DNA from 2 places in the Neorhizobium sp. PAMB6716 genome. Region 1 is predicted to be linked to the other one. Evidence: predicted binding sites of a transcription regulator. Region 1 holds the regulator's gene; the other holds the start of a gene.
The links. The regulator HrcA, encoded in region 1, represses chaperone genes, less so after heat shock. The targets are predictions, from matches to a motif close to GTTAGCACTCNCNNNNNGNGAGTGCTAAC.
Positions count from the first base shown of each region.

Region 2: the regulator HrcA is predicted to act here: its motif matches at 12,657-12,685, upstream of groES (co-chaperone GroES).

Region 1 is NZ_CM177835.1:3,000,426-3,016,536, forward strand. Features, by position in the region: gene AC4CWH_RS14605 (SRPBCC family protein) at 1-455, shown strand, start outside; gene AC4CWH_RS14610 (DUF1049 domain-containing protein) at 476-835, opposite strand; gene AC4CWH_RS14615 (integration host factor subunit beta) at 962-1,273, opposite strand; gene sppA (signal peptide peptidase SppA) at 1,300-2,250, opposite strand; gene lptC (LPS export ABC transporter periplasmic protein LptC) at 2,567-3,247, shown strand; gene AC4CWH_RS14630 (LptA/OstA family protein) at 3,244-3,813, shown strand; gene lptB (LPS export ABC transporter ATP-binding protein) at 3,831-4,625, shown strand; gene rpoN (RNA polymerase factor sigma-54) at 4,779-6,341, shown strand; gene hpf (ribosome hibernation-promoting factor, HPF/YfiA family) at 6,640-7,212, shown strand; gene ptsN (PTS IIA-like nitrogen regulatory protein PtsN) at 7,272-7,736, shown strand; gene grpE (nucleotide exchange factor GrpE) at 7,859-8,497, opposite strand; gene hrcA (heat-inducible transcriptional repressor HrcA) at 8,610-9,701, opposite strand; gene rph (ribonuclease PH) at 9,878-10,594, shown strand; gene AC4CWH_RS14670 (VOC family protein) at 10,611-11,018, shown strand; gene rdgB (RdgB/HAM1 family non-canonical purine NTP pyrophosphatase) at 11,029-11,673, shown strand; gene hemW (radical SAM family heme chaperone HemW) at 11,681-12,859, shown strand; gene AC4CWH_RS14685 (DMT family transporter) at 12,882-13,805, opposite strand; gene AC4CWH_RS14690 (class I SAM-dependent methyltransferase) at 13,953-14,552, opposite strand; gene dnaA (chromosomal replication initiator protein DnaA) at 14,571-16,111, opposite strand, start outside.
Region 2 is NZ_CM177835.1:2,593,303-2,609,413, reverse strand. Features, by position in the region: gene AC4CWH_RS12830 (DNA-3-methyladenine glycosylase I) at 1-210, shown strand, start outside; gene AC4CWH_RS12825 (HAD family hydrolase) at 216-923, opposite strand; gene copM (CopM family metallochaperone) at 1,026-1,442, opposite strand; gene AC4CWH_RS12815 (hypothetical protein) at 1,505-1,666, opposite strand; gene AC4CWH_RS12810 (hypothetical protein) at 1,694-1,945, shown strand; gene AC4CWH_RS12805 (IS110 family RNA-guided transposase) at 2,137-3,066, opposite strand; gene AC4CWH_RS12800 (hypothetical protein) at 3,308-4,063, opposite strand; gene AC4CWH_RS12795 (hypothetical protein) at 4,399-4,587, opposite strand; gene hisS (histidine--tRNA ligase) at 4,766-6,385, shown strand; gene AC4CWH_RS12785 (ATP phosphoribosyltransferase regulatory subunit) at 6,810-7,934, shown strand; gene hisG (ATP phosphoribosyltransferase) at 7,931-8,626, shown strand; gene AC4CWH_RS12775 (DoxX family protein) at 8,883-9,335, opposite strand; gene AC4CWH_RS12770 (ornithine cyclodeaminase family protein) at 9,555-10,505, shown strand; gene groL (chaperonin GroEL) at 10,591-12,231, opposite strand; gene groES (co-chaperone GroES) at 12,302-12,598, opposite strand; gene chrA (chromate efflux transporter) at 12,798-14,186, shown strand; gene AC4CWH_RS12750 (TIGR01459 family HAD-type hydrolase) at 14,317-15,165, shown strand; gene AC4CWH_RS12745 (bifunctional riboflavin kinase/FAD synthetase) at 15,178-16,111, shown strand, end outside.

The DNA of each region.
Region 1 (16,111 bases):
TGGACATTGTTGGAGAAGAACGCATTGCGGCAACGCGTCCGGTGGTCTGGGCCGCTCTGAACGATCCGGAGATTTTAAAACAGTGCATTCCGGGCTGTCAGACGCTGGAGCAGGCCTCGCCGACGGAACTTGCGGCCACCGTCAAGATCAAGATCGGCCCTGTCTCGGCCAGTTTCAGCGGCGAAGTCACCCTCACCGACATCAATGCGCCCGAGAGTTATCGCATTTCCGGTGAAGGCAAGGGCGGCATTGCAGGCTTTGCCAAGGGATTTGCCGATGTGGTGCTGCGCGAAGACGGCAATGACACGATCCTCACCTACAAGGCGGAGGCGCAGGTGGGCGGCAAGCTCGCCCAGCTCGGCTCACGTCTGATCGGTTCCACCTCGCAAAAGCTGGCGCAGCAGTTTTTCGCCAATTTCAACGCAGCGGTGGGAGAACGCGTCAGCGACCTCTAAAAACCTTCTCGACTGGCGTTTCAGCCCTTCGCGGGCGGAAGCGTCAGCGCCGGAGATGCCGAGTTTCTCGCCGGTGTGGTGGCATTGCTCGCCGGCAAGCCCTGGTGGCGTTTCAGCGCCTCGCGCGCTTCAATGCGGGCCTGGCGACGGTATTTGCCCTGGGCGATCCAGGTGGCGACAGAGCCCAGCAGCATGCCGAAGATCACCGCCAGAAACAGGAAAACGAAGAACGGGCCGCTCAGCGCAAGCACGGTATCCTGAGGTTCGAACGGGTTCAACGCCAGCGTCACCACCTGCCGGTTGGCCACGCACAGCACGATCAGCACGATCGCAAGCGGCACGAAAACCACCAGACTGACGATTTTCTTGACCCGGTTCATCGATAGCTCCTGGCGAATCTGAACGGCGAAGCGCCGCCGGTTGCGGTGCTTTCAAGTGTAACGAGGATAGCGTCCGAACCGGCGCTTTCAAGGCAGGCTCAACGCCGGAGCGCTGCAAAGACGCAATCAATCGGCGTCTTCGTCTTCCTCGTCGGCCAGATCGGGGTTCAGCCGCTCGCGCAACTCCTTGCCGGTCTTGAAGAAGGGCACCCATTTTTCCTCGACGAACACCGTTTCACCGGTGCGCGGGTTGCGGCCGGAGCGTGACGGCCGGTTTTTCACGGAAAATGCGCCAAAGCCACGCAATTCGACCCGATTGCCCCCCGCCAGCGCATCGGTGATCTCGTCCAGAACCGCATTCACGATGTTCTCGACGTCGCGGTGATAGAGGTGCGGATTTCGTGCCGCGACGATCTGCACCAGTTCTGACTTGATCACGATTTCCCCCTGAAAGGATTAGACTTTCACTGCCGCCCAACCTGCCAAACCGAGACCAGACCGTCAAGGAACAAGTTTCCCGCACCCCATCCGCGCATGGCATTGGATAGGCTGCTTACGTCAAGACCCATCAGTCCGGCAATGCCTGCTGCAGAGGCAAGCGACAGGAAGGAGGATTGCTCGGCCTTCTTCCACTCGACGATCGGCAGCTTGTCGTCCACGCCGCGCGAGGCCAGATACTTGCGGATCTCCGGCGTTCCGCCCAATTGATCGACCAGTTTCACCTTCAGCGCCTGGCGGCCGGTAAAGATGGTGCCGTCGGCAAGTTTCAGCACCTCGTCGCGCGTCATGCCGCGCCGGTCGGCCACCAGATCGACGAACCAGTCAAAACTGTCCATCACCATGGCGCGGATCATCGCCTTGGCGTCGTCGCTGGCCGGATGGAAGGGCGAAGGCTCGGCCTTCAGCGGCGCCGACTTGATCTCATCGAGCGATACGCCAAGCTTTTCAAGCAGCGGCTGCACCTGCGGATACTGGAAGATGACGCCGATCGAGCCGGTGATCGAGCTTTCACCGGCGACGATATTGTCGCCGGCAGAGGCGATCATGTAGCCGGCGGAGGCGGCAAGGGTGCGAATGTCGGACACAACAGGCTTTTCGGCCGCCACCGCGCGCAGCGCCTTGAAAATACGCTCGCCGCCATAGGTCGTGCCGCCCGGCGACGAAATGGAAACAACGAGCGCCTTGGCCTGGCTGTTCTTGGCGATCGCCTCCAGCCGCTCGACCAGTTCGTCGTCATCGGTGATCATGCCGGAAATTTCAACGCGGGCCACGTGCGGCGCAACGGTTCCGCCGCCGCCTGCGGCATACCGGTAGACGGAAAAACCGATGGCAACGAGGAGCAGGGCTGCTGCCACGCGCCAGAAGGTAAGCTTGCGACGCAGCATCCGCCGATCGGCAATGGCCAGTTGGTCCATGGATTCCTCGCTTGTTTCACTCTGTCGGGCCTGCCGTTCTGAAAAAAGGCTGCCCGGGTCGATCCCGACCACGTGCCTTGCGTCATAACACGGCAGGTCGGTCGCATAAATCCTTGTCGCGCAGAGCACGCCAACCGTGTCCTTCGCGCCGCACACAGGCAAGAATGGCGACCGGGCAGGCCTGCATTACACGAAATTGTGTCGGCCTTTATTGTTTCTTGATGGATAAAAGCCATATTGGAGTTGGAGGAAGCCCATCCTGTTCCGCCTCCGCCTGGCGCAGACATTCTGCACTGGGAGGCCCCTAAAGGTTTCAATGCTGCAGAAAACAACAACACAGCACGGATCGACGCTCATGGACGCGCGCACCAATGCCTATATGGCGGCGATGGCGCATTCCAGACGCGTGCGCAGACTGCGCGTGCTGCTGCCAGTGGCAGCGACGATCATTTCGGCGATCTTCATCGCTGTCTCCGTCGTGCGCACCTACCTGCCCGAAAATCTCACCATCCAGAGCGCCACCATTGAAGATGGCAAGATCGTCATGGAAAGTCCGGCCATTGCCGGGCGCAACGAAAAGGGCATCAGCTACTCGCTGACGGCCACGCGCGCCCTGCAGGATCTGACCGACCAGAACATGATCACGCTCGAAAACGTCAAGGCAGCCATGCCGATGAATGAAGACGTGATTGCCCGTGTGACGGCACAAGGCGGCATCTTCGATCGGTCCAAGGACCGGCTCAACATGACGAAGCCCTTCCAGGTGAACCTCAGCAACGGCATTACCGCCGATTTCCAGACCGCCTTCCTCGATGTGCCACAAAGCACGATGGAAACGACCGACCCCGTGAAGATCACCACGGACAAGGCCTCCATTGTTGCACAGACGATGAAGATGTCGGATAAGGGACGTACCATCACCTTCGCGGGTCAGGTCCAGGTCAATCTGGCAGGCGCCGCTCTCACCAACCAAGGCAACCAGAGCCCGGCCCCATGACCCTTTGCCGCCCCTTCGCACACCCCTTCGCCGCCCGGCTCATCACCGGCCTGGCGCTCGCCTGTCTTGCCACAACGGCATCGGCGCAGACGACGACGAAAAAGATGGACGGCATGAAGCTGTCCAAGGATCAGCCGATCCAGATCCAGAGCGACCAGCTCGAGATCAAGGATGAGGAAAAGAAGGCCTATTTCACCGGCAATGTGCAGGTGGTCCAGGGCGCCACAACCATGCATTCCGGCACGATGGTTGTGCTGTACAAGGGTGAAGGCAGCACTGTGTCTTCCGGCCAGACCGATATCGACAAGATCTTCATCGACAACAAGGTTCTGCTCACGTCGGGCACGCAGCAGGCAACCGCCGATAGCGGCGTCTTCGACATGGCCTCGCAGACCTTCGTTCTCACCGGCAAGCAGGTTGTGCTGTCGGATGGTCCCAATGTTTTCAAGGGCTGCAAGCTGACCGTGCTGATGAACACCGGTGAAGCCAAGCTCGACAGCTGCGGCGGCCGTGTCGAGATCATGCTCGACCCGAAGTCCCGCCCGCAGCAGCAGCCGAAGCCTTAGAGAAACCGAACATCACGATGTCCCTGTTTTCAAGGCGCCCCAAGGCGGGCGCGACCGAAGCTTTCGACCCGCGTGACAAGGCGCGGTACGAAGGCACGTTGATTGCGCACAGCCTGTCGAAGACCTATGACACGCGCCGTGTGGTAAACGGCGTATCGATGATCGTGCGCCGCGGCGAAGCCGTGGGTCTGCTGGGTCCGAACGGCGCCGGCAAGACCACCTGTTTCTACATGATCACCGGTCTTGTCGGTGTCGACGAGGGCATGATTGCCATCAACGGCAATGACGTCACGCATATGCCGATGTACCGGCGGGCTCGCCTTGGCGTCGGTTACCTGCCGCAGGAAGCCTCGATCTTCCGAGGCCTCACCGTCGAGGAAAACATCCGCGCCGTGCTGGAAGTGCATGAGCGCGACCGCCAGAAGCGCGAGCGCAAGCTCGACGAGCTGCTGGAAGAATTCCACATCGAGCGCCTGCGCAAGTCGCCGGCCGTCGCCCTTTCGGGCGGTGAACGGCGTCGCCTGGAAATTGCCCGCGCGCTTGCCACCGACCCCGCCTTCATGCTGCTCGACGAACCCTTTGCGGGCGTCGACCCGATCTCCGTTTCCGATATTCAGAATCTCGTGCGTCACTTGACGGCGCGCGGTATTGGCGTTCTGATAACGGACCATAATGTGCGCGAGACGCTGGGACTGATCGATCGCGCCTACATCATCCATGCCGGTGAAGTGCTCACGCATGGTCGCGCCGAAGATATCGTCAACAATGCCGATGTCCGTCGTCTCTATCTGGGCGACAAATTCAGTCTCTGACACAAACCTGACAAGAAATTTACTTTCGCGTCACCTCTGTGCTTGACCAAATCTATTAAAAAAGCAATTTTTGGGCCAAGTGCTCTGCGTGATCCTGTGTGTCGGTGACAAAGGGTGCGAAAGGGGGATTTGTACGGGAGTTCAGCGTCCGCCATGGCATTATCCGCCAGCCTTTTCCTGCGTCAGAGCCAATCGCTCATCATGACGCCGCAGCTGATGCAGTCCATCCAGCTGCTGCAGATGACCCATATCGAGCTTAATCACTTCATCGCGCAGGAAGTGGAAAAGAACCCTCTGCTGGAAATTGCGCCAAATGAGAGCGAAACAGGCAGTGATTATGCCGATTCTGCCGAATCCTATGGCGACGGCGCCGCATCCGTGGGCGACGGGCATGGCGAGGCATCCGATGGCGGCAGCGATGCCGACTGGTTCGACAACGGATCTGCCCGCCACGAACAGCTGAGCGAACGTCTGGACGCAAATTTCGAAAACGTCTTTCAGGACGATGTCGCCCCGCGTGGCGCCGATGCGCCCGAACTGATCAGCCAGTGGAAATCCATGCCCGGCGCAGATGCCGGCGAAAGCTACGACCTTGACGATTTCGTCGCCGGTGTCGTGACGCTGAAGGACCACCTGACGCAGCAGGCCCCGTTCCTGCTGTCAAAGCCCTCCGACATGCTGATTGTCCAGCACCTCATCGACCAGCTCGACGAAAACGGCTATTTCCACGGCGATATCAACGATATGGCCGTGCGGCTCGGCACCTCTGAAAGTTCCATCGAATCTGTGCTGACCGCTGCCCAGACCCTTGATCCACCGGGCGTGTTTGCCCGCTCGCTCAGCGAATGCCTGGCCATCCAGCTGCGCCAGAACGACCGGTTCGACCCGGCCATGCAGGCGCTGATCGCCCATCTCGACCTGCTTGCCAAACGCGATTTTGCCAGCCTGCGCAAGATCTGCGGCGTCGACGACGAAGACCTGATGGACATGCTTGCCGAAATCCGCGGCCTCAATCCGCGCCCCGGCGCCAGTTTCCAGACGGGGATTTCCGAGGCGATCATGCCCGATATCGTCGTGCGCGCCGGTTCCGACGGCGCCTGGCTGGTGGAGCTGAACCCAGACACGCTGCCGAAGGTGCTGGTCAACCAGGCCTATTTCCAGACGGTCTCGAAAAAGGCGACGCGTCAGGGCGAGGACCAGAACTTCCTCTCCGAATGCATGCAGACGGCCAACTGGCTGACCCGCAGCCTCGACCAGCGCGCCAGGACGATCATGAAGGTGGCAACCGAGATCGTGCGCCAGCAGGATGCCTTCCTGCTCCACGGCGTCGATCACCTGCGGCCACTGAACCTGAAGACGGTCGCCGACGCCATCAAGATGCACGAATCGACCGTCAGCCGCGTCACCTCGAACAAATACATGCTGACGCCGCGCGGCCTGTTCGAGCTGAAATATTTCTTCACGGTGTCGATCAACTCGGCCGAAGGCGGCGACAGCCACTCGGCAGAAGCGGTGCGCCACCGCATCCGGCTCCTCATTGAAAAGGAGAGCCCGGATGCCGTCTTGTCCGACGATGACATCGTCATCAGCCTCAAAAACGGTGGCGTGGAGCTTGCCCGGCGTACGGTCGCCAAGTACCGGGAAGCCATGAACATTCCCTCCTCCGTGCAGCGACGGCGCGAAAAACGTGCCCGCGCCAAGCTTGCCGCCTGCTGATCACGGCTCTTCACGATTTGACCGCCCGATAAGGCAGGGGCGTGCGCGCCATGCGCCGGCATTGCCCCTGCCGGCCATCTCCCGCTGCCGGACCAGTCGAGCCAAAGCGTTGACTTTCAGGGCGTGCGCCGCTAGAAGCGCGCCGCACCGGCAATTCAGGTCAGGGTCGCCCCGAAGGTAACGCTTGATAAAGGGCAATCGAGATTGAAATCGGCTTAGCCATGCGAGAGACGCTTGGATGAGTGGACCGCTTGACGTAGACTGGCAACGCAAGTCACGACAAGAAGGAAAGAATTCCATGAGTGTGCGTGTATCCGGAAAGCATATGGAAATCGGCGAGACGTTCAGAAAACGGATCGAGGACCATATCGGGGAGGCGGTTACAAAGTACTATGACGGAGGCTATTCGGGGCAGGTGATCGTTGAGAAATCCGGCTCCCGTTTTGCAACGGACTGCAAGCTGCACCTCGATACCGGGGTCGTGCTGCATGCCGCAGGCGAGGCCAATGATCCGCAGATAAGCTTCGACGCAGCGGCCGTGCGCATTGAAAAGCGCATCCGCCGCTACAAGCGCAAGCTGCGCGATCACCATGCTGGCGAAAGCCAGAACGGTTACGCGGAAATCTCCTACACGGTGATGGACAGCGTGCCGGATGAGGCAGACGAAGTGCCTGAGGATTTTGCGCCAACCATCGTGGCGGAAAGCTCCAAGCCTCTGAGGACCATGACCGTCGCAAGCGCTGTCATGGCGCTCGACATGACTGACGAACCGGTGCTGTTTTTCCAGAACCCGGGCAAGCAGTTGAACATTGTTTACCGCCGCAACGACGGCAATATTGGTTGGATCGACGCCGCCAGTATCAAGGGATAGCCTGACGGGAGTGCCTTCGGGCACTCCCAATCCCCTTCGGGGGCAGAAGGATGAAAAGAATGGCGTTGGCAGACCTGTTGCAACAAGATGCGATCCTCCCGGCCCTGAAGGTGAATTCCAAGAAGCAATTGCTGCAGGAACTGGCGCTCAGGGCCTCCAAGCTGACCGGCGTGCCGGAGCGGGAAATCTTCGACGTCATCTTGCAGCGCGAGCGGCTGGGCTCTACCGGCGTTGGACACGGCATTGCCATTCCGCACGGCAAGCTCGGTACGATCGGCTCCATAAAGGGCCTGTTTGCCCGTCTGGAAACGCCTGTCGATTTCGAGGCACTGGACGATGAACCGGTCGATCTGGTGTTCCTGTTGCTCGCCCCTGAAGGCGCTGGCGCCGATCACCTGAAGGCATTGTCCCGCATTGCCCGCGTGCTGCGCGACCAGGAACTGGTCGCCAAACTGCGCGCCACCGATTCGGCCTCCGCGATCTACGCCTTCCTCAACGAAGAACAGGCCTCGAACGCCGCCTGATTTTTGTCGCCCTGCCTGCGGCCGCTGGCCGCACCGTGCGACCCCCAAGCTTCCCTCACGTCACAAAAAAGGCCCGCCTCCTTATCGGAAACGGGCCTCTTGTTATTGCAAGATGACAGCGATCAGTTGGTTTCGCCAGCAGCTGCCGCGGTGTCACCGGTTTCCACCGCCTTCGGGCCGCCCTTGGACACGCCGACCATCGCCGGGCGCAGCACGCGCTCACCGATGACGTAACCGGCCTGCACCACCTGCATCACCGTGTTGTTGGCAACGGTCGTGTTGGGGATCTCGAACATCGCCTGATGGAAGTTCGGGTCGAACTTCTGGCCTTCCGGCTCGATCTTTTTCACGCCGTGGCGCTCCAGCGCCGAAAGCATGGCGCGCTCGGTCATGTCGACGCCTTCGATCAGCGCCTTCAGGCCCGCATCGCCGGTGTCCTTCGTTTCGTCCGGAATGGAATCGAGCGCCCGGCGCAGGTTGTCGGACACGGCCAGCATGTCGCGGGCAAAGGCCGTCACGGCATAGGACTTGGCGTCCTTGATTTCGCGGTCGGTGCGCCGGCGCAGGTTGTCCATCTCGGCTGCAAGCCGCAGGAAGCGGTCGCGCAGTTCGGCATTCTCAGCCTTCAGGGTTTCGATCGGATCGGGCGCCTGCGCTTCGGTGTTCTCCGTCGCGCTCTCGTCCAGCGCCGCAGCCACGGCTTCGGCCGTGTTCTCGTTCGCTGTTGCGTCAGGTCCGTTTTTGGTCGTCTCGTCGGTCATGACGTTCTCCGGTAGAGGGTTGGGATTTGTGCCCGATATCGAGGTTTGCGCCTCAAAAATCAAGACGCAAGGCCGATTAAGCGCAAGGAGAGCGACATGGGCGTGAAGGCGGTCAGAGCGGCTTGCGCGTCAACCGGGCCAGAAGCTGGGCGGTATAGTCCACCATGGGGACAATACGGGAATAATTCAGCCGCGTCGGGCCGATGACGCCGACGGCCCCGACGATACGGTCTTCCTCGTCGCGGTAGGGGGCGACGATCAGCGACGAGCCCGACAGCGAAAAAAGCTTGTTCTCAGAGCCGATGAAGATGCGCACGCCCGGCCCGCTCTCGGCCAGTTCGAGGATTTCGATCAGGCTGTCCTTCTTTTCGAGGTCATCGAACAAAAGCCGCAACCGGTCGAGGTCTTCGGCACCACCAAGGCCTTCGAGCAGGTTTGCCCTGCCGCGCACGATGAGGCGGGTGGGTTTTCCCTCCTCATTGTCTCCAGACCAGATGGCAAGGCCGCGCTGGACGAGATCCTGCGACAGGGCATCCAGTTCCGTCAGCACCTCGTCCTTCAGGCTTTTGAGCTGCGTGCGCAGTTCCGGCAACGTCTGGCCGGCCAGATGCGCATTCAGAAAATTGGCCGCTTCCGTCAGCTGCGAGGAGGTCACGCCGGCGGGAAGCTCGATGATGCGGTTTTCCACCTGGTTATGTTCGCCAACCAGGATCGCCAGCGCCTTCGTTGGCTCAAGCCGGATGAACTCGACATGTTTGAGCACAGAATCGCTTTTGGCGGTGATGACGATGCCCGCCCCGCGCGAGACGCCCGAGAGCATGCGGGTTGCCTCGGTCATCAGGCTTTCCATCGGCTGCGCCCGGTCGACGGCGCGGATCTGCCGCTCGATATCGGCCTGTTCCTCGATGGAGAGATCGCCCACCTGCATGAAGGCATCGACGAAGAAACGCAGGCCCGTCTGTGTCGGCAGCCGGCCGGCGCTGACATGCGGCGCATAGATGAGGCCAAGCTCTTCCAGATCGCTCATGACATTGCGCACGGAGGCGGGAGACAGAGACATCGGCAACAGCCGCGACAGGCTGCGTGAGCCAAGCGGTTCGCCGGTATCGAGATAACTTTCCACGATGCGGCGGAAGATCTCGCGCGAGCGGTCGTCCAGCAAAGCTGTGCTGCCCTGCCCTGAACCCGGTGTATGAACGCCCATCTGCCGCATGTCTTCCGATCAATGACTTTTCCATGACAAATATAATGTCTCTATGGCCTTTGGCAAAACGGAATCCGCTTAGGTTGCCGCAAACAACCCTTTCGATACCGGGTTTTTCTTTGCAAAAGCGCGGGCAGCGCCTTAAGACGCCTGCACAGACCCTTCAGGAGAACCCCATGCGACCCTCAGGCAGAAAAACCGACCAGATGCGCAAAGTCAGTTTCGAGCGCAACGTTTCGAAACACGCGGAAGGCTCCTGCCTGGTGAAATTCGGCGATACGCATGTTCTGTGCACCGCAAGCCTTGAAGAAAAGACGCCGCCATGGCTGCGCAATTCCGGCAAGGGCTGGGTCACAGCCGAATATGGCATGCTGCCGCGCGCCACCGGCGACCGCATGAAGCGCGAAGCCGCAACCGGCAAGCAGGGCGGCCGCACGCAGGAAATCCAGCGCCTGATCGGCCGTTCGCTTCGCGCGGTGATCGATCTGGAAGCGCTTGGCGAAAAGCAGATCACGGTGGATTGCGACGTCATCCAGGCCGATGGCGGCACCCGCACTGCTGCCATCACCGGCGGCTTCATTGCGCTGCATGATTGTCTGAAGTGGATGGAAACGCGCCAGATGATCAAGCTCGAGCGCGTGCTGAAGGATCATGTGGCCGCCATTTCCTGCGGCATCTTTGCCGGCCAGCCGGTGATCGATCTCGATTACCTCGAAGATTCCGCCGCTGAAACCGATGCCAATTTCGTCATGACCGGCTCCGGCGGCATTGTCGAAGTGCAGGGCACGGCGGAAGGCAAGCCGTTTTCCCGCGAGGAACTGCTGAAGCTCCTCGATCTCGCCGCCGCCGGCACTGCCGAACTGGTGGCCCTGCAGAAGCAGGCAATTGGCTGAACCGGAGGGCGCTGCAATGATCGAGGGCATTCTGGAAACGGCACTTTACGTGGACGATCTCGACGCGGCCGAGGCCTTTTATGGCGGCGTGCTCGGGCTCGAAAAGATCACGCGGGCCGATAACAGACATGTGTTTTATCGCTGCGGCCCCGGTGTTCTCCTTGTATTCAACCGGGCAGAAACGGTGAAACCGCCGCCGGAAGGCGCCCTGCCGGTTCCCCCGCATGGCACGACCGGTGCGGGACACGCCTGTTTTCGCGTCGAGGACCGGGCGCTCGATCATGTGGTGGAAAACCTGATTGCATCAGGTGTCGCCATCGAATCCGATTTTCACTGGCCGGGCGGCGCCCGCTCGATCTATTTTCGGGATCCCGCCGGCAACAGCCTGGAATGCGCAAGCCCTTCGCTCTGGAACATTCTATAGGACATCTGCGATGCGCAAGCTTGAGACCCGCACCATCGTCGTTGCCAGCCACAATGCCGGCAAGATCCGCGAAATCGCCGACCTGATCGGCCCCTTCGGCTTTTCGGCAAAATCCGCCGCCGAACTGAACTTCGTCGAGCCGGACGAGACAGGCACGACATTTGAGGAAAACGCCGCGATCAAGGCGCTAGCTTCGGCCAAGGCCTCCGGCCTGCCTGCCCTCTCCGACGATAGCGGCCTCGTCATCGATGCGCTGGATGGCGCCCCCGGCGTCTACACCGCCAACTGGGCGGAAACCGCCGATGGCACCCGCGATTTCCAGATGGCCATGCAGAAGGTGGAAACGGCCTTGGCAGACAAGGGCGCTGTCGCCCCCGAGCAGCGCACCGCCCGTTTCGTCAGCGTGCTCTGCTTGGCTTGGCCGGATGGCCATACCGAAATGTTCCGCGGCGAGGTGGAAGGCACAATCGCCTGGCCGCCGCGCGGTAAGGCCGGTTTTGGCTACGATCCCCTCTTTCAACCGCAAGGTTTCGACACCACATTCGGTGAAATGAGCGCCGACGAAAAACATGGCTGGAAGCCGGGCGACGAACACGCCCTCTCCCACCGCGCCCGCGCCTTCAAGATTTTTGTCGAAACCTGCCTGGAAGGCTGACACGCCCGTGCTGACCGACGCCCCTCTGCTGCCCGATACCGGCGAACCGGGCTTTGGTCTTTACGTCCACTGGCCGTTCTGCGCGGCCAAGTGTCCGTATTGCGATTTCAACAGCCATGTCCGCCACCAGCCGGTGGACCAGCCGCGTTTTGCCGCTGCCTTCCTCAAGGAAATGGACACGATGCGGGCCCTGTCAGGCCCGAAAACCGTGACCAGCATTTTCATGGGCGGCGGCACGCCTTCGCTGATGGACCCGCGGACGGTGGAAACCATTCTGGACGGCATCGCCGCGCGCTGGCATGTGCCCGCCGGCATCGAAGTCACCATGGAAGCCAATCCCTCCAGCGTCGAGGCGGATCGGTTTCGCGGCTATCGGGCCGCCGGTGTCAACCGCGTGTCGCTTGGCGTGCAGGCCCTGAACGACCGCGACCTAAAATTTCTGGGCCGGCTGCATGATGTCGCCGATGCGCTGAAAGCCATCCGCCTGGCGCGCGAAATTTTTCCGCGCATGAGTTTCGACCTCATCTATGCCCGCCCCGGCCAGACGGTGGAGGAATGGGAGCGCGAGCTGAACGAGGCGGTCTCTTATGCCGTCGATCACCTGTCGCTCTATCAGCTGACGATCGAGGAAGGCACGCCGTTTTACGGGCTGCACAAGGCCGGTAAACTCGTGGTGCCCGATGGCGACCAGTCGGCTGAGCTTTACGAGGCAACACAACAGATCACCGAAGGGTTCGGCATGCCGGCCTATGAAGTGTCGAACCATGCAAAACCCGGCGCCGAAAGCCGCCACAACCTCACCTACTGGCGTTACGGCGATTATGCCGGCATCGGCCCCGGTGCCCATGGCCGCCTGACGACGAGCGGCTCAAAGCTTGCAACCGCCACCGAACGCAGGCCGGAAGCCTGGCTGGACCGGGTGGAAGCCGAAGGCCACGGCATGGTGGACGAGGAAATGCTCGACCTCGAAGCGCAATCGGACGAGTTGCTGCTGATGGGCCTTCGCCTGCGCGAGGGCATCGATCTCGTGCGCTGGCGTTCTCTGTCTGGCCGCGACCTTGATCCGGCGCGGGAAGAGTTTTTACTGGGACACGGGTTTCTTGAACGGCTCGGCAATTCCCGCATCCGCTGCACGCCATCGGGCATGCTGATCCTCGATTCCGTCGTCGCCGATCTCGCCAGCTGACGAGCAGGAGGCTGGCTGCCGATCAGGCAGCCCGCTGCCGTTTCCCGACAAGACGGCGCCAGAGCCTGCCGTCAATGGCCGCAAGGCCGATCCCGATCAGAACGAGACCGACAAGATGGCGCAGCGCCAGCTGCTCGCCAAGCACCAGCGCGCTCAGGAGAATAGCGCTCGGCGGAATGAGGATGGTCACCAGCATCAGATTGGTGGCACCGGCGGTGGCAAGAATGCGGAAGAACAGCAGATAGGCAACAGCCGTGGAGAGCAGCGCAAGACCGAAAAGGGCTGCCCATGTTTCCATCCCGGCGGGCGGCAGGGTCCAGGGCTTTTCGAAAAAGAGCGCCAAGGGCAGGAGCAGGATGGCAGACGTCGTCACCTGCCCTGCCGCCGGCATGATCGGCGCAAGCCCCATGCGCTTGAAGCGACGGCCGAAGAGACCCGCAAAAGCATAGGAGACAGCGGCCGCCAGCACCGCAAGTTCGCCGCCAAGATCGCCGCCGACATGGCCGAGCACGGAAGGCCCGATCATGGCGACGACCCCGGTGATGCCGATCACCACACCGGCGATGCGGTTGGTCGTCAGCTTTTCATCCGCCGTCAGCCAATGGGCAATCAGAACGCCAAACAGCGGTGTCGTGGCGTTCAGGATCGCGGCGAGACCGCTTGCAATCTGCGTCTGGCCCCAGACGATCAGCGTGAACGGAATGGCATTGTTCAAAAGTCCCATGCCGAAGAAGGACAGCCACACGGTGCGCCCGCGCGGCACGGCAAGTCCAGAGAGTTTCACCACCAGCCAGAGCGCGACGGCGGCCAGCATCACGCGCGCCGTCACGATCGTCAGTGGCGGCCAGGCCTTCACCAGAATGCCATTGAACAGGAAGGATCCGCCCCAGAGCAGCGACAGGGCACCCAGCATCAGCCATTCCAGCCCGTTCATCTGTCTCTGCATGGTGTTTTCCTGTCCCTGTTGATGGCGGCCTGCCAAGATCTATAGGCCAGCCAGGGCACAGCGCCACCCGTTTTCCACCGGTTCACCCTTAGAGGGTGCGCCTTGGCGAAAATATTCTGCAGCGAAAGGATTGCGGGCGCCCTGGCCTTACGCCGCGCGGCGCGCCGTCACATGCAGCCAGCGGGTCGGTATGCGGTCATATCCCGAACCGTCGGTGGCCTCGATGGTGATCGATGACCACCCCTCGCCATAGGCTTTGCGCAATCCGTCCTCATCCAGGTAATTGTAATAGCGGCCCAGCGCATCAAAACCTTCCGCCTCGCCGGCCTTATAGCTGGCGTAAAAGAGGCCATCCGGCCGCACTGCCCGGCAAACGGCCTGGAGCACGCCCGGCAAATCTGCGCGCGGCACATGCAGAAGGCAGGCATTGGCCCAGACCGCATCATAGGCGTTGATCGCCGCAATCTCGGAAAACGGCAGGATGGAGACCGGGATGCCGAGCCGCCGCGCAGCTTCCGCCGCCATTTCGGGCGTGCCGTCTGTCGGGGTGACGGCAAAACCTTGCGAAAGAAGAATGGCACTGTCGCGGCCGCTGCCGCAGCCAAGCTCCAGCACCAGAGCGCCGGCAGACAGTGCCGCCATGAAGGCGGTCAACTGCTGCGATAGCGCACTGTCGTCCGTGTCGGCGGCATAACGCGCCGAATGCTCGGCATAAAAGGTGCGGGTGGCCCCCGGGTCTTCACGCATCGTCCACCCCTTACCAGATCAGGCGTTGTTTTCGTTGATCAGGCGCTTCAGAAGCTCAACCTCGTGGGAAAGCTTCGTATCGCCGGTGATCAGGTCCTCGATCTTGCGCACGGCGTGCAGAACCGTGGTGTGATCGCGCCCGCCAAAACGACGGCCGATTTCCGGGAAGGAACGCGGCGTCAGCGTCTTGGCCAGATACATGGCGATCTGGCGCGGCTTGACGATGACGCGGGTGCGCCGGTTGGACACCAGTTCCTGGCGCGACACGTTGTAATGACGCGCCACGATGCGCTGGATGTCCTCGATGCGCACACGCTTGGCTTCACCTGCCCCCACGAGATGGGCAAGCAGTTCGTCGACCCGCTCCAGCGACAGTTCCGGCTCGAAGGAGCGGCGGAAGATCAGCTGGTTGAAGGCGCCTTCCAGATCGCGGCCGCTATTGGCGACGTTGCGCGCAACGTGGGCAAGGATGGCATCCGGAATATCGAGCGCCGGATCATCGCTGCGGGCGATTTCCAGGCGACGCTTCAGCATTTCGAAGCGCATCTCGTAATCGGGGATCTCCATCTCGATGGCAACGCCGCCCTGAAGGCGCGACCGCACCCGCGGGTCAAGCGATTCCAGCTCCCACGGCGCGCGGTCGGCGGCAACCACGACCTGCTTTGCGCTGTCGAGCAACATGTTGAGAAGATGGCAGAATTCGTTCTGGATCATCTTGCCCTGCAGGAACTGCATGTCGTCGATGATCAGAAGATCGATATTGCGCAGGGTTTCTTTCAGCGTCAGCGCGTCATTGTCGCGGATGGCGGTGGCAAAGCGCCACATGAAATATTCCGCCGTCAGATAGACCACGCGCGGCATGCGCGGCGAACCGACGGCCGCATTGGCGATGGCCTGCAGAAGATGCGTCTTGCCAAGGCCGACGCCCGAATGGATGAACAGCGGGTTGAAGCGCACGGCGCTCGCGCCGGCTTCGGCAATGGTCTTTGCGGCAGCAAGCGCCACCCGGTTTGCCGGGCCTTCGACATAGGTATCGAACGTATAACGGCCATCGAGCGGCGAGCCGAAAAACGGGCCGGCAGCCGAAGTCGGACGGGATGTCGCCTGGGAAGACTGCTGCGGGCCGGGAAAGGCGGCAATCTGGCCGATCTCGCGCGGGGCGCTCATGCGGCGGGGGGCTGGCGCCGGGGCGGTCTCGCTTGCAGGCACCATGCGCTGCTCTTCGGTGACCGGACGGGCCGCGCGGCTTGCCGTGCGCACCAGGATTTCAACCTTCAGGATTTCACTGTCTTCCGCCTGGAAGATGGTGGTGATCAGATCGAGGTAACGGTTGTTGATCCACGATTTCAGAAAGGTCGTCGGCACCGTCAGGCGCACGACACTCTTGGAAACCGAATGGAGCTTCAGACGACCAAACCAGCTTGCGTATACTTCAGGGCCAACCTGCGCCTTGAGACGTGCGCTGAACCGCTCGAAGAGCGCATCTGGCTTCATTTCGGATTTTTCCCCCGCCGTCTTGGCGCAAACTGAATCGAAAGCCTCAGACACCTGGTTCCCAC
Region 2 (16,111 bases), 410 kb from region 1:
GTGATGGATCTCGATACGCTGCGCGCCAATCCGACGACCGCCGTTTCGATCCGGCTATCCAAGGATCTGAAGAAACGCGGCTGGACGTTCGTCGGTCCAACCACGGTTTATGCCTTCATGCAGGCGATGGGGCTGGTCAACGACCATCTCGACGGCTGCTACCGCCAGAGCGAGGTAGAAGCGCTGCGGGGCGCATTCGCGCGGCCCTGAACCGGTCAGCTACAGATCTCAGCAACAAGGTCGGGCAACTCGCCCAGCGTCTCGATTTCGCGAAAACGCGGTGCTTCCATCGGCCGCTCCACGTGTTCCAGAACCCAGGTCAGTTCATGCGGCACGAACACGCCCCAGCTGCCGGCGGCAATGGCGGGCACCACATCGGATTTCAGCGAATTGCCCACCATCATCGCCCGTTCGGGGCCTTCGCCATATCTGGAAAAGATGCGGCGATAGGTGGTCGCGGTCTTGTCGGAGACGATCTCCACCGCATCGAAAAAATCGCCAAGGCCGGATTGGGCAAGCTTGCGCTCCTGGTCAAACAGGTCGCCCTTTGTGATCAGCACGAGAAAATAACGGCCGCGCAGGGCCTCCAGCGCCGCGCGCGCCTGCGGCAGGCATTCCACCGGATGGCTCAGAAGATCGCGCCCGATGGCCAGGATCTTGCCGATTGCCTGACTGGACACCTTGCCGCCGGTGACCTCCAGCGCGGTCTCGATCATCGAGAGGGTAAAACCCTTGATGCCGAAACCGTAATGGGCAAGGTTGCGCTTTTCCGCCTCCAGCAGCCGCTCGGACACATGCTCGCCCTCGGCAAATTCCGTCAGCAGGTCGCGAAAATGGCCTTCCGTCAGGCGATAGAACTGCTCGTTCTGCCACAGCGTGTCGTCGGCATCGAAACCGATCACGGTCAATGGGCGGATCGTCATGGGCAACCTCCCGGATTTTTTGGTCATTCTACCCCAACGCCCGGCTGCGGCAAGGCAATGGCGCTGGCAGGCGCCATTGCTCCGGGCTCGGCCTGCCTTTCCTTACTGGCCGCGGCTTTTCAGCCAGGCCTTCATATCGGCGATTTCAGCCTCCTGCGCTTGGATCACAGCTTGCGCCAGCGCGCGGATCTTTGGGTCCTTGCCGTGTTCCAGTTCCACGCGCGCCATGTCGATGGCGCCCTGATGGTGCGGGATCATGGAGCGGACGAAATCCACATCGGCATCGCCGGTGTATTTCACGGCCATGTCGCCATGCATTTTCTGGTTGGCGGCCATGAAGGCGCGGGAGGAGGGCGTGTCCGCCGTCTTTGGCATCTGGCCCTTCATGGTGCCTTTCACCTCGCCATGCCCGGCATGGGCGGGCATATCCTGCGCCCTCGCGGCAGGGCTGAGAAGCGGGGCGGCAGAAATGAGCGCTGCGGTGAAGGCAGCCGAAAGCAGTCTGGTCTTCATGGGGATTTCCCTTTGTCTGAAACATATGGATGGAAGAGAGGCCGGATCGGCCCATTCATCGCAAACGCTCAGGCGCGGGGCGGCGGAACCAGCGGATCGGGCGCGCCGGCCAGCATCTGTGCCACGCGGGCAAGGGGATAACGCAGCGGCAGGATTTTTGTCTGCCCTTGAGTCACCACCGGCATGGGCGACAGGCAGGTGCCGCAGAGTGAGGCAGAACAGCAGGTCATGGCATGCATGGGTTTGCAGGTGGGGCAATGGTCCGCCGCCGCATCGCCTGCTACCTCAATCTTATCCGCGCCATGGCCGTGATGATGGGACTGCGCGCTCTGATGATGCGGCATCGGGGCCTGCATTGCCATGGCAGGCATCATCCCTTGCAGGACAATCGACAGAACCATCAAAAGCTGGGCGAGGTGGCGCATGGCATGAAACTAGGGGATTTATGGCGGCTGGGCAATGCATTTGATGACCCTTGTCAGGCCGCCAATCCCTGGAGCGCCAGTTGATGAGCGTGGGCGCCGGCGCAAGCCGCCCCCTCATCCGTCGCTCCGCGCCACCTTCTCCCCGAGGGGAGAAGCGAACCGTTGGCGTGGCGGCAAGCCACGGGCAGGGGACGCAGGCGAAACTGTCTGTGGTCACGGCAGGCAGGCGGCCGCACACTCTCTTCTCCCCCCGGGGAGAGCGACTGTCTTTGCAGTCAAGCGTTTTGCCATGGTTTTTGGTCCCGGATGATGGCGTTGAGCATGGTGAGGAGTTTGCGCATTGTTGCGACGATGGCGACGATCTTGGGTTTGCCGGCTGCGACGAGACGGTCACGAAAGGCTTTGAGCACGGGGTTGTGCCGGCTGGCGACGAGGGCTGCCATGAACAGCACGGCCCGCACTTTGCCCCTGCCGCCGCCAATGAAGCTCTTGCCTTTCCACGTGCCCGATTGTCGGGTAAAGGGTGCCAGACCCGCCAGCGATGCGATCTGACGTCGATCGAGACTGCCCAGTTCCGGCATCTCGGCGAGCAGCGTGCGAGCGGTGGCGGCCCCCACCCCCGGCACCGATGTCAGCAGCTGCTCGCGCACCCGCCACAGCGGCGACCTGCGGATATGTTCATCGAGATCGGCGTCGAGACTTTCCAGCTCGCGCTTGAGGGCTTTCAGCAACCGCGTAATGCTCTTCTGGGCCTCTTTCGCCAGAACCATGCGCGCCCGGTTTTCCTCGGCCACGATCATCTGGACGATCTGCCGCCTGCGGGCCACAAGTGCCGACAAAGCCTGGGTTTCCAAGTCTTTGAGCGGTCTCAGCTCTGGCTGGGTCGCAATCACGAAAGCGGCAATCACTGCCGCATCGATCGGATCTGTCTTGGCGCGACGGCCGATCGCATTGGCATAAGAACGCACCTGCGCCGGATTGACCACGAGGACGGCAAAGCCCGCCGAAGACAGCGCCGCCACCGCCAGCATCTCAAACCCGCCGGTTGCTTCCATGGCAACGGCATCGGCTTTGATCGATTGCAGTCGCGAGACCAGATCTTCGACGCCCGCATGCGTATTTTCCACCGCAAACGTCACACCGGATGGCGCCACGGCGATATCCAGACGATCCTTCGAAACATCGATCCCAACAACGATATCCATCTTTTCCCATCCTTGCCTAAACGGACTTTGCCTGCGCAAGCGGTCCTGGCGACTGTTCGGGTTCGATGGAACGGCGGACGGAGACCCTTGCTCTCCCACGGGCTTGGTGTCCCAAAGGTTTGTCGGTCTCCCATCCGCCACCGCATCGGGCAGTACACACCCAAATGCGGCTATTGGGAAGTTACAAGGTGCCGGCAGGCGGATGAGGGGGCGGCACGCGCTGCGGTTCGCCTTCTGTCCATCACCCCGCCACCACCCGATGCACCGCCCGGTACGCGCCGCCCGCCTCCTCGAACGGCACCACCGGCCAGTCCCAGCTGCGGTCACGGGCGGGCACGGGCACGCCGGCCAGAAGATCGTGGTCTTCCAGAATCTTTCCCGTTCTGTCCTGCGTGCAATAGGAGACATCGGTGATCAGGCAGGTTTTTGCCGAAACCAGTGCCAGCCCGTCGAGATGGGCGCGGATGAGGGCGGGTAGCACGATGTCAGCCTCAGAACTCCGTCCCTCGGCTTTCAGCCGCCAGCGGGCGCCGACGCTTATCTGCGAGAGGATGTTGGCGGAGACGACGAGATCGAGATACGGCACCTGCCGCAGGAAGCCGAGCGGTTCCGGCACCTGTCCCGCAACGGCCTCGTCATAACCGGAGAGATCGCGCCAGATCAGCCGCACATTGGAAAGTCGTTTTGCGATGAGAAAAGCCCGAACGCTTGCCAGATGCACGAGATCGACCAGCACCACCGTATCGAACGCACGAGAAAGTTCCAGGATCGGCACATCGCGCAACAGGCCGGAGCCGAGCACGACGGCGGTGCGGCGCTGCTTCAGGTTTTTCACGGCGGCAAGCACATGCGCCTTGCTGTTGTCCTCATGTTCTGCCCAGGCACTGCGGCACCGGTTGGCGCGGGCCAAAAGGCTGATGGAGGAGGCAATGTGGTCGCGAAACGGCTTTGGCGTCAGCGGCCAGCTTGCGGCATAATGGAAGGCTTCGAGGATCATGGGGTATTGCGATCTTCTTGAATGGGAATGACCAGCACGCAGAACCCATTTAACCCATTGCTCTGTTCCCGCAAGGCAAACAGCTGTGCGCCCTCGCTCGAAGCACCTGCGCGCCGACGAAGTACGAGAGGTCGCCGCAGCCGATCTCCCCACCTGTGGGGGAGATGCCCGGCAGGGCAGAGGGGGGCGAGCTTGCGCCGTCATGGATGGGGACCGCAACCCGCGTCAGGCACCTAAAAGTCTGTCCCACAATTACCTCCGGCGGGCTGCAAATGGCGATTTCTGCGCTTCCGGTACTCACGTACCAAATGTACGCTCCGCTCCGGTTCTCGAAATCACCATTTTCGCCGCGCCGAAGGCAATTCTTGAACAGACTGTGAGAACTCTTGCCGACCATGGGAAACCTCCTGCTCACGCAGTTCGCGCCCGATATGGCTCCTGACCGTGTCGCGTATGAATTCCTCGACCGTCGAGCCGGCCTTTTCGGCCTCCTTGCTGAGGAGCGCATAGGTTTCATCCGGCATATCGGGTGTTATGCGGGTTCATCGCGCAATCTCCGACGGCCACCCATCCTAGCAGGCCGGCTGCTCCTGCGGCCAGCCTTTGTGCAAGCTTCAAGGCTTGCCGCCTTGGCCTGCATCCTCTAAGAAACCGCACACATTTCCGGCCTTTTTTCCTGTGCCGGGGGCAAGGATGACGATCATGAGCGACAAAAAGCAAAAACCGCAGAAACTGAAGGCCCGCCTGCCGCGCGGTTTCGGGGATCGTACCGCCACCGACATCCATGCTACCAACGAGATGGTGGCCAAAATCCGCGAGGTTTACGAGCGTTACGGCTTTGACCCGATCGAGACGCCGCTGTTTGAATATACCGATGCGCTCGGCAAATTCCTTCCCGACAGTGACCGCCCGAACGAAGGCGTGTTTTCGCTGACCGACGACGACGACCAGTGGATGAGCCTGCGCTACGATCTCACCGCGCCGCTCGCCCGCCACGTCGCGGAAAATTTCAACGAGATCCAGCTGCCCTACCGCACCTACCGTGCCGGCTATGTGTTTCGCAACGAAAAGCCAGGCCCCGGCCGTTTCCGCCAGTTCATGCAGTTCGATGCCGATACCGTTGGCGCACCCGGCGTTTCTGCCGATGCCGAAATGTGCATGATGATGGCCGATACGCTGGAAGCGCTCGGCATCAAGCGCGGCGATTACGTCATCCGCGTCAACAACCGCAAGGTTCTGGATGGCGTGATGGAAGCGATTGGCCTCGGCGGCGAGGAGAACGCGGCGCGGCGGCTGAATGTGCTGCGGGCGATTGACAAGCTCGACAAGTTTGGCCCCGAGGGCGTGAAGCTTTTGTTGGGTGAAGGCCGTAAGGATGAAAGCGGAGATTTCACCAAGGGTGCAGGTCTTACCGAAGAGCAGATCAATATCGTTGAGGAGAAAATTGTGTTCTTCTCAACGGGTGCTCGGTTCACCAGCGCTAAGTTAGGTGGCCTACCAGATAATGTCGTTCTTGATGATCGGCAATCGGGTGATCCGGAAGCCGTTTGGCTTGACAACCTAGACCTCGTGGAAATGGTCGGAAAACGAGGCGCCGACAACGACACGGGTCGTGCGGCCGCGGCAGAACTCCGGACTATGGCCGAACTTTTCAGTGCGGCTGGCTACGGCACGAAGCGTATCATTATCGATCCCTCCGTCGTCCGCGGCCTCGAATACTACACCGGCCCCGTCTACGAAGCCGAACTCACCTTCGATGTCACCAACGAAAAAGGTGAAAAAGTCGTCTTCGGGTCGGTCGGCGGTGGCGGGCGGTATGATGGTCTGGTGTCGCGCTTCATGGGCCAGCCGGTGCCGGCCACCGGCTTTTCCATTGGCGTGTCGCGCCTGATGACGGCGCTCAAGAACCTTGGCAAGCTGGGGCAGGACGAGGTTCTGGCGCCGGTTCTCGTCACCGTCATGGATGGCGATGTGGCGGCCATGGGCCGCTACCAGAAATTTGCGCAGGACCTGCGCAATGCCGGCATCCGCGCTGAAATGTACCAGGGCAACTGGAAGAAATTCGGCAACCAGCTGAAATATGCCGACCGTCGCGGTTCGCCGATTGCCATCATCCAGGGCGGTGACGAGCGGGCTGAGGGTGTCGTGCAGATCAAGGACCTCATCGAGGGCAAGCGCCTCTCCGGCGAGATTACCGACAACACCGAATGGCGCGAGGCTCGCGTCGCGCAGGTCATGGTGCCGGAGGCGGATCTGGTCGAGACGGTGAAGGAAATTCTGGGCCAGCAGGCGCAAGACCGTCTGCGGGCGAAGGCGGGCTGATGTCTGCGTTTCCCCTCCCCAACCCTCTCCAGACGGGGGAGGGAGCCGGTTTTCGTGCGCTGCCCGGGTCGCGCTTTGCGGCGGCACGTCAACCGGTTGGCGTTGTGCCGCGTCGTTACCCCCCTCTGCCCTGCCGGGCATCTCCCCCACACGGGGGGAGATCAGCCAGAGGGATCTGCGCTATCCACCATCTGGCGATTTCGGCCGGCGTTGTCTGCACAAGAATTTCGAACCCAAGGCTGTCGGCTCCAGCTGATCTCCCCCCGCGTGGGGGAGATGTCCGGCAGGACAGAGGGGGGCGAGCTTGCGCGGCGCCTGGACATCATCGAGAGGGCGCGTCAACTCCCGTCTTCCTGTCTGCACGGGGAGAAGGGTCCGCAGGACGCAGCCGGATGAGGGGCAATCCTCCAACAGGAGCCACCCCATGCCGCTGACCGACATGCCAGATTTCGCCGCCGTGATGCTCGAAGAGTTTGCCGCGCGCAACACAACGCGGGTGGATACGCCCGTCATCCAGCCCGCCGCGCCGTTTCTCGACATGGCCGGCGAAGACCTGCGCCGGCGCATTTTCCTCACCGAAAACGAGCGCGGGGCAAGCCTTTGCCTTCGCCCGGAATTCACCATTCCCGTCTGCCTTCGCCACATCGAAACGGCAACCGGCACGCCAAAACGTTATGCCTATCTCGGCCAGGTGTTTCGCCAGCGCCGCGAGGGCGAAAGCGAGTTCTATCAGGCCGGCATCGAGGATCTGGGGGACCGCAATGCCGCAAGTGCGGATGCCCGCGTGGTGGTGGATGCGCTGTCGTGCCTCACAAAAATCCTGCCGGGACGCGGCCTTGCCGTCACCATCGGCGATCAGGCGGTGTTCGAGGCCGTTGTCGCAGCCCTTGGTCTGCCCGCCGGCTGGCAAAAACGCCTCGTGCGCGCCTTTGGCCAGACGGATCTCTTGGAAGCGATGATTGCACGGCTCGCCCGCCCGCAGCCCGTCACGGGTCTTTCGCCTGCGGTGGAAGCGCTGTTGGAAGCCGGCGATGAGGCAGCGCTTGTCGCCCATGTGGAAGCGGAAATGGAGCGCACCGGCTATCTCACCAATGCCAGCCGGTCGCCTTCGGAAATCGTGCAGCGGCTGAAGGAAAAGCGGCTGCTGGCCGGTGCCTCGCTCGACACGGCCAAGCTCGATGCGCTGAAGGAATTTCTGTCGATCAACGTGTCGCTGCGTTATGCGCCGGGCGTGCTTGCCGATTTCGCCCGTTCCGCCGGCCTGCCGCTGGAACAGGCGATTGCAGGGTTTGATGCGCGCGTGGCCGCCTTTGCCAATGCCGGTGCCTCGCTTGCCGATATCACCTGGCGCGCCGCCTTCGGGCGTCCGCTCGATTATTACACCGGCCTCGTGTTCGAGATCACCGCGCGCGGCGATCATGACGTGCTGGCCGGTGGCGGGCGGTATGACCGCATGCTGACGCTGCTCGGCGCAAAAGACCATATCCCGGCCGTGGGCTTTGCCCTCTGGCTGGATCGCATCGAAAAGGCCAAGGGGGGCGCACGATGACCATTACCATCGGGCTTCCCTCCAAGGGCCGCATGAAGGACGATGCCTCCGCCATCTTCGCCCGCGCCGGCATGGTGATTTCGGCCATCGGCAATGAGCGCTCCTATCGCGGCCGCATCGAGGGCATGGAAGACGTCGAAATCGCCTTCCTCTCGGCCTCGGAAATCTCCCGCGAGATCGGCAATGGCACGGTGGATTTCGGCGTGACCGGCGAGGACCTGATCCGCGAGGAACTGGCGGACGCCGACCGGCGTATGGAAATTTCCGCCCGTCTGGGTTTTGGCCATGCGGATGTGGTGGTGGCGGTGCCGGACATCTGGCTCGACGTGGAAAACATGGCGGATCTCGGAGACGTCGCGGCCGATTTTCGCGCCCGCCACGGCCGTCGCCTTGCCATTGCCACCAAATACTGGCGCCTCACCCAGCAGCATTTTTCCGCCCAGCACGGCATCCAGCTTTATCGCATCGTGGAAAGCTTAGGCGCCACGGAAGGCGCACCGGCGGCGGGACAGGCCGATATCATCGTCGATATCACCTCGACCGGCTCCACACTTGTCGCCAATCACCTGAAGGTGCTGTCGGACGGCGTGATTTTGCGCTCCGAGGCCTGTTTGGTGCGGGCGAAAAAGCCGGAGCATGAGGGCAATGCGACTGTCGCAAGGATTGTGGAGGCGGTGCGCGGGGTTTTGTAAGCGCTGTGCGGACGGCGTTGGTTGGCATTTGTGCCAGCCGCCCCCTCATCCGCCTGTCGGCACCTTCTCCCCGAGGGGAGAAGGGAGAAAGAACCGAAGCGCTGGCGAAAAAATCCCTTCTCCCCAGCGGGGAGAAGGTGGCGGCAGCCGGATGAGGGGGCCACTCGCTCCGCCCTCACCGAATTGCCTGTATTCCCAAAACGAAAAAACCCGCCGGATCGCTCCAGCGGGCTCTTTTTTGCCTTGGGGGCAGGGATTAGCGGGCAGCGAGTGCCGGTGCGGTGCCGCGGCGAGCGTCAACCGAGTAGGCGCCAGCGCCAACGGTGGCGAGCAGGATATAGGCGCCAGCCAGCGTAAAGTTCTTCATCATCATGATGCCGTTCAGCGTGTTGATCCAGCCGAGAGCGGCATCCGGCCAGCCGGGAACGGCAACCGTGCCCGAATGGAAGACGGCGCCGGTGAAGATGCAGAACAGCGCCAGCGCCCAGCCGACGATCTTCACCTGGAAGCCGGCGAGAACGGCAAGGCCGGTCACCAGTTCAAACAGGCCGGCGAGATAGGAGAGCGCAGTTGCGGCGGGCAGGCCGGCACCGGCAATCATGCCGGCCGTGCCTGCCGGATCAGCCAGCTTGCCGAAGCCGGACAGGATGAAGATGAAGGAGAGGAGGATACGCGCGAGAAGCAGGATCGCATTGTTGGTGGTGGACATGGGAGGATCTCCGGGGGCAGGGCCAAATGGCCAATGACGTTCTGGCAGGATATATGCGCCAGATTGTCGCGCCGCGAAAGATGAACAACCGAAGACGAATTGTTCGATATTGGTGAACGATGGCATGGCCGTTAAAGCACGGAGACGTCTGAGCTTCCCACTTGACCTCAAGAGCGGTTGAGGTTCCATCGTCCTGTCAATGTCAAACAGGAGCTGACGATGACGCGTGTTTTTACCAACGATCACCTCGAACTGCCGGCCCTGATGCCGCTGGCCATCGAAGCTGTCGAGGACGCCTTGCTGCAGCGGGCGAGGGGTGCCTTTGTCTCACCGCCCCGCCATGCCGTTCAGATTGGCGGTGCCGGGGATCTTGTCTTCACGATTGGCGGCGGTGTCAGTGGCCAAAAACCCGTCGCCGGATTTCGCGCCTATACGAGTTTTTCGAGCGAGCAGGACGATCAGCTGGTGGCGGTCTGGAACGTGGAGACGGGCCGCCTGAAGGCCATAGTCATCGGCTCCTTGCTGGGCGCTATCCGAACGGGCGCGATCGGTGGAGCGGCCATTCGGCACCTGTCGCGCGCGGATGCGAGCGTGGTTGCCGTCATCGGCAAGGGGCGGCAGGCGCGCACGCAGCTGGAAGCGGCCGTGGCGGTGCGTCGCGTCCGGGGCGTGCGGGTGTTCAGTCGATCAGCCGAAAACCGCCAGCGCTTCGCCATCGAGATGCAGGAGCGCATCGGGATACCGGTGCATGCCGTCGAGATGGCAAGGGCTGCGGTGGAGGGCGCCGATATCGTGCTCTGTGCGACTGCCAGCCCCGAACCGGTGCTGAAGCTAGAGTGGCTAATGCCCGGCGTGCACATCAATACCGTCGGCCCGAAAACCGTCGATGCGCATGAGTTGAGCGTTGAAATCGCTGCCGCTGCCCGCCGGATCGTCACGGATTCGCCTGCGCAACTGCTGGCCTATGCGCGGCCGTTCTTTCTTGCCGGTACGCCGCATCTCGAACGCGTCGAGGATCTGGCAGACATTGTTGCTGGATTACAGGCTAAAGACGCCGTTGGCCCGGCACGCGAACCGGATGACATAACCCTGTTTTGCTCGACGGGACTTGCCGGTACCGAAGTCGTCGTTGCCTCCCGCATTGCGGATCATCTGGCAAGGCGCAGGTGACGGCACAAACGCAAAAAGGGCGCCGGTTTCCCGACGCCCTTTCCGTAACTGAACCGGATGGCTCAGATGCAAGACCCAAAGGGTCTTACATCATGTCCATGCCGCCCATTCCGCCCATGCCGCCCGGCATGCCGCCAGCCGATTCCTTCTTGGGAAGTTCGGCAATCATGGCTTCCGTAGTGATCAGCAGCGAAGCAACCGAAGCTGCGTTCTGCAGGGCCGTACGGACAACCTTGACCGGGTCGACGATGCCCATGGCGATCATGTCGCCATATTCAGACGTCTGGGCGTTGTAGCCGAAGTTGTCGCTGTTGCCTTCGAGGATCTTGCCCACAACGATCGAGGCTTCGTCGCCTGCGTTTTCAGCAATCTGGCGAACCAGCGACTGCAGGGCGCGGCGAACGATGTTGATGCCGGCTTCCTGGTCGTCGTTTGCACCCTTGACGGTAATCTTCGTGGAAGAACGCAGGAGAGCGGTACCGCCGCCGGGGACGATGCCTTCCTGAACGGCAGCGCGCGTTGCGTTCAGCGCGTCGTCGATGCGGTCCTTGCGTTCCTTGACTTCGATTTCCGTCGAGCCGCCAACGCGGATCACGGCAACGCCGCCAGCAAGCTTTGCAAGACGTTCCTGCAGCTTTTCGCGGTCGTAGTCCGAAGAAGTTTCTTCGATCTGCGCCTTGATCTGGGCAACGCGGCCTTCGATGTCGGTCTTTGCACCGGCGCCATCAACGATGGTGGTGTTTTCCTTGGTGATGGACACCTTCTTCGCACGGCCGAGCATGTCAAGCGTGACAGACTCGAGCTTGATGCCGAGGTCTTCCGAGATCACGGTACCACCGGTGAGGATCGCGATGTCTTCCAGCATGGCCTTGCGGCGATCGCCGAAGCCAGGAGCCTTGACAGCCGCAATCTTCAGGCCGCCACGCAGCTTGTTGACGACCAGCGTTGCAAGAGCTTCGCCTTCAACGTCTTCAGCGATGATGACGAGCGGCTTGCCGGTCTGAACGACAGCTTCGAGAACAGGCAGCATGGCCTGGAGGTTCGAAAGCTTCTTCTCATGCAGGAGAACGTAAGCGTCTTCCAGGTCAGCAACCATCTTTTCAGGGTTGGTGACGAAGTAAGGCGAGAGGTAACCGCGGTCGAACTGCATGCCTTCGACGACTTCGAGTTCGGTTTCGGCGGTCTTGGCTTCTTCGACGGTGATAACACCTTCGTTGCCGACCTTCTGCATGGCTTCAGCAATGTCACGGCCAACCTGTGCGTCGCCGTTTGCCGAAATCGTGCCAACCTGGGCAACTTCTTCAGACGTGGAGATCTTCTTGGCCTTGGCCTGGAGATCCTTCACGACTTCAGCAACAGCCAGATCGATGCCGCGCTTCAGGTCCATCGGGTTCATGCCGGCAGCAACAGCCTTGTTGCCTTCGCGAACGATCGCCTGGGCCAGAACCGTTGCCGTCGTGGTGCCGTCACCAGCGATGTCGTTGGTTTTGGAAGCCACTTCGCGCACCATCTGGGCGCCCATGTTTTCGAACTTGTCTTCCAGTTCGATTTCCTTGGCGACCGATACGCCGTCCTTGGTGATGCGCGGTGCGCCGAAGGACTTGTCGATGATGACGTTACGACCCTTCGGGCCGAGCGTTACCTTCACTGCGTCTGCGAGGATGTCGACGCCGCGCAGCATCTTTTCGCGCGCAGTGCGGCCGAACTTGATTTCTTTAGCTGCCATGTTCAAAACTCCCGGGCATCACGCCCTTTGGTTGATTTGATAATTCGGATGGAAAGATCGGACTGAAAAATCAGCCGATGATGCCCATGATGTCGGCTTCCTTCATGATCAGAAGGTCTTCGCCGTCGAGCTTTACTTCCGTGCCCGACCACTTGCCGAACAGAACGCGATCGCCAACCTTGACGTCGAGTGCAACGATCTTGCCGCTGTCATCGCGAGCGCCGGAGCCGACGGCGACGATTTCGCCTTCCTGCGGCTTTTCCTTGGCGGTATCGGGAATGATGATGCCACCCTTGGTCTTGGCTTCGGATTCAACGCGACGAACGACGACGCGGTCGTGAAGCGGGCGGAAATTGGTGCTTGCCATTGTCTAATCCCTCGATCAAATGACCTTTACGGGCTTTGAGGAGGCCCGTGTCCCTGTTGCTAGCACTCACCTATTGGGAGTGCTAACGACCCCGAGATAAGACCGGTGCTGTGATGAGTCAAGAACGGGCCTCTAAAAAATCTGCGCCTTTCTCAGCGCCGTCACACGCTTTGCCCATCCATTGCGGCGGAGTGGTGTCGTGAGCGTCGCGACGCCCGATCCAGCAGGCGCGGCAGCCATCTCCGCCGACGTTACGGCACCCAAACCTTCCCTGAAGGAACTGACGCTGGTTTTCGCGCGCATCGGCTGTCTGGGTTTTGGCGGGCCGGCCGGCCAGATCGCCATGATGCACCGGGCAGTCGTTGACGAGCGCCGCTGGCTGTCGGAAGACCGTTTTCTGCACGCGCTGAATTATTGCATGCTTTTACCGGGGCCGGAGGCGCAGCAGCTGGCCACCTATGCCGGCTGGCTTCTGCATGGCGTGCGCGGCGGCATTATTGCCGGCCTGCTCTTCGTGCTGCCCGGCCTGTTCGTCATCATCGGGCTCTCCACGGCCTACGGGCTTTATCAGGATGCCGGCTGGCTTGCCGGCCTGTTTTTTGGGCTGAAGGCCGCCGTCCTCTCGGTCGTGGTGGAAGCGGTGATCCGGCTTGCCAGGAAAACGCTGAAGACCGCTTTTCTGCGTGTGCTGGCGGCGCTGGCATTTCTTGCGCTTTTCGTGCTGGCCCTGCCGTTTCCGCTGGTTATTTTCCTTGCAGCCCTTGCCGGATATTTTCGCGCACGGCGTGCCAGCGCACCCGATGCGCTGACGGTCTCCGAACCGCGTGACACCGCGCCGGTTCTCGCCCGCCCGCCACTTGCGCGCTCGTTTGCCCTGCTGCTGTTCTGGGTCGGCGTCTGGCAGTTGCCGCTTCTTGTCCTCTCCTTCATCGCCGGCGCCGAAAGCCTGGCGGTGATGTTTACCTTCTTCTCGAAGATGGCGCTGGTGACCTTCGGTGGCGCCTATGCGGTTCTGGCCTATGTGGCGCAGGTGGCGGTCGAAAATTACGGCTGGCTGCGGCCGGGAGAGATGCTGGATGGTCTGGCGCTGGCCGAGACGACGCCGGGGCCGCTGGTGCTGGTTCTCTCCTATGTCGGGTATCTCGTCGGCTTTCGCACCGTGCCGGGGCTCGATCCCGTGGTCGCCGGCATCATTGGTGCGCTGTTAACGGCCTGGGCTACGTTCGTGCCGAGCTTCATCTGGATCTTTGCCGGCGCACCCTACATCGAGCGCCTGCGCGGCAATGTGGCCATATCCGCGGCGCTCTCCGCCATCACCGCTGCCGTGGTCGGCGTCATCCTCAACCTTGCCATCTGGTTCGGCCTGCACGTGCTGTTTGCGAACGTCGATCGCATCGCCTTCCTCTCCAGCTGGCAAGGTGCTGGCGCGCCCGGCATCTGGTGGCCGCAGCCGGCCTCGCTCGATGCAGCAGCGCTCGCGCTTTTTTCCCTCTCGGCCTTCCTGCTGCTCAGGATCCGGCTCGGCATGGTCAAGGTGCTCGGCCTTTGCGCCGCAGCCGGCCTCGTCTGGCGCCTTTCCGGCTTTTAAGGCGCCGGGCCGTGCCGCCACCCCTTGCGCAAGGTAAGGGCTGATTGGTGCTGCCGGCCTAAAACTCCTTGCCATCGGGCCGGAGCTTTGCCATGTCAGCGCCAGTTTCTTGCAACGCATCAGGATGATCATGGCAGACCGCATCAAGAACCTCAGCGCGATCACCGCTGGCTACGATCTCGTGCTTTCGGATGTCTGGGGTGTTCTGCACGATGGCATCACGGCGTTTCCTGCCGCCTGCGAAGCGCTGACGGCGGCGCGCAAGGCAGGCCTTGCCGTTGTCCTCATCACCAATTCGCCGCGTCCGGCCCCCGGCGTCATCGACCAGCTGCGCGTACTCGGCGTGCCGGATGAGGCCTATGACCGGATCGTCACCTCAGGCGACGTCACCCGCGCGCTGATCGCCGAAGGCCCGAAGAAGGTCTTTCTGCTCGGCCCGGAGCGCGACATGCCGCTGTTTGAGGGGCTTGATGTCATGGTCACCGACGAGGCGGACGCCGATTGTATTGTCTGCACTGGCTTTTTCGATGACGAGCGCGAGGTGCCGGAAGATTACCACGACATGCTGTCGCGCTTTATCGCCCGCGACGTGCCGATGATCTGCGCCAATCCGGATCTCGTCGTTGAGCGCGGCCATCGCATCATCCCCTGCGCCGGCGCCGTTGCCGCCTATTACGCGCAGCTTGGCGGCCATAATCGTTTCGGCGGCAAACCGCACCGGCCGATCTATGAGGCAGCGCTTGCCAGCGCCCGCGATGTGAAGGGCGAAATCGACCTGGCGAAGATCATTGCGGTCGGCGATGGCATGCCGACCGACGTGAAGGGCGCCTTGAGTTACGGGCTCGACCTCCTCTACATCTCCGGCGGCATTCACGCGGCGGAATATACCATAAACGGCGAGACCGACGAGGCGATCCTCAACGCCTATTTGGAGCGCGAGGGAGCCACACCCAAATGGTGGATGCCGCGGCTGGCCTGACGGATGGACGAGATGACCGTATTTCACCGCAATGAACAGAAGGAAGCGCTGCCGGCGGATCTGAAGGGCGGCGTCGTTGCCATCGGCAATTTCGATGGCGTGCATCGCGGCCATCGCAGCGTGCTGGAGCGGGCACTGGCGCTTGCCAAGGAGCGCGGCGTGCCGGCGCTGGTGCTCACCTTCGAGCCGCATCCGCGCACGGTCTTCAAGCCGGAGCAGCCGGTGTTTCGCCTGACGCCCGGCCCGCTGAAGGCACAGCTTCTGGAAGCCATGGGCTTTCATTCGGTCATCGAATACCCGTTCGACCGGGAGTTTTCGCAGCGCTCCGCCGAGGACTTTGTCGAAAACATTCTGGGCGGCTGGTTGCAGGCGAGCGCCGTCGTCACCGGTTTCGATTTCCATTTCGGCCGTGGCCGCGAGGGCGGCCCGGCCTATCTGATGGATGCCGGGCGCCGCTTCGGCTTCGACGTGACGCTGGTCGATGCCTTTCGCGATGAAAACACCGAGGTGATTTCCTCCAGCCGCATTCGCGAGTTGATTGCGCAAGGGGAGGTCAGCGAGGCGGCCGGGCTGCTCGGGTATCGCTATACGGTGCAATCGGAAATCGTCGGCGGTGAACAGCTTGGCCGCACGCTGGGTTACCCCACCGCCAACATGGCGCTTGCGCCCGAGGTGGAGCTGAAAGCCGGCATCTATGCCGTGCGCTTCCGCAGGCCGGACGGCACGCTCTACAATGGCGTCGCAAGTTATGGCCGGCGCCCGACCGTGACGGAAAACGGCGCACCGCTTCTGGAAACTTTTGTCTTCGACTTTTCCGGCAGCCTTTACGGCGAAATCTGTTCGGTATCCTTCTTCGGTTACCTGCGCCCGGAACTGAAGTTCGACGGGCTCAATGCGCTCGTCGTCCAGATGAAGCGGGACGAGGAAGAGGCGCGCGCGCTGCTCT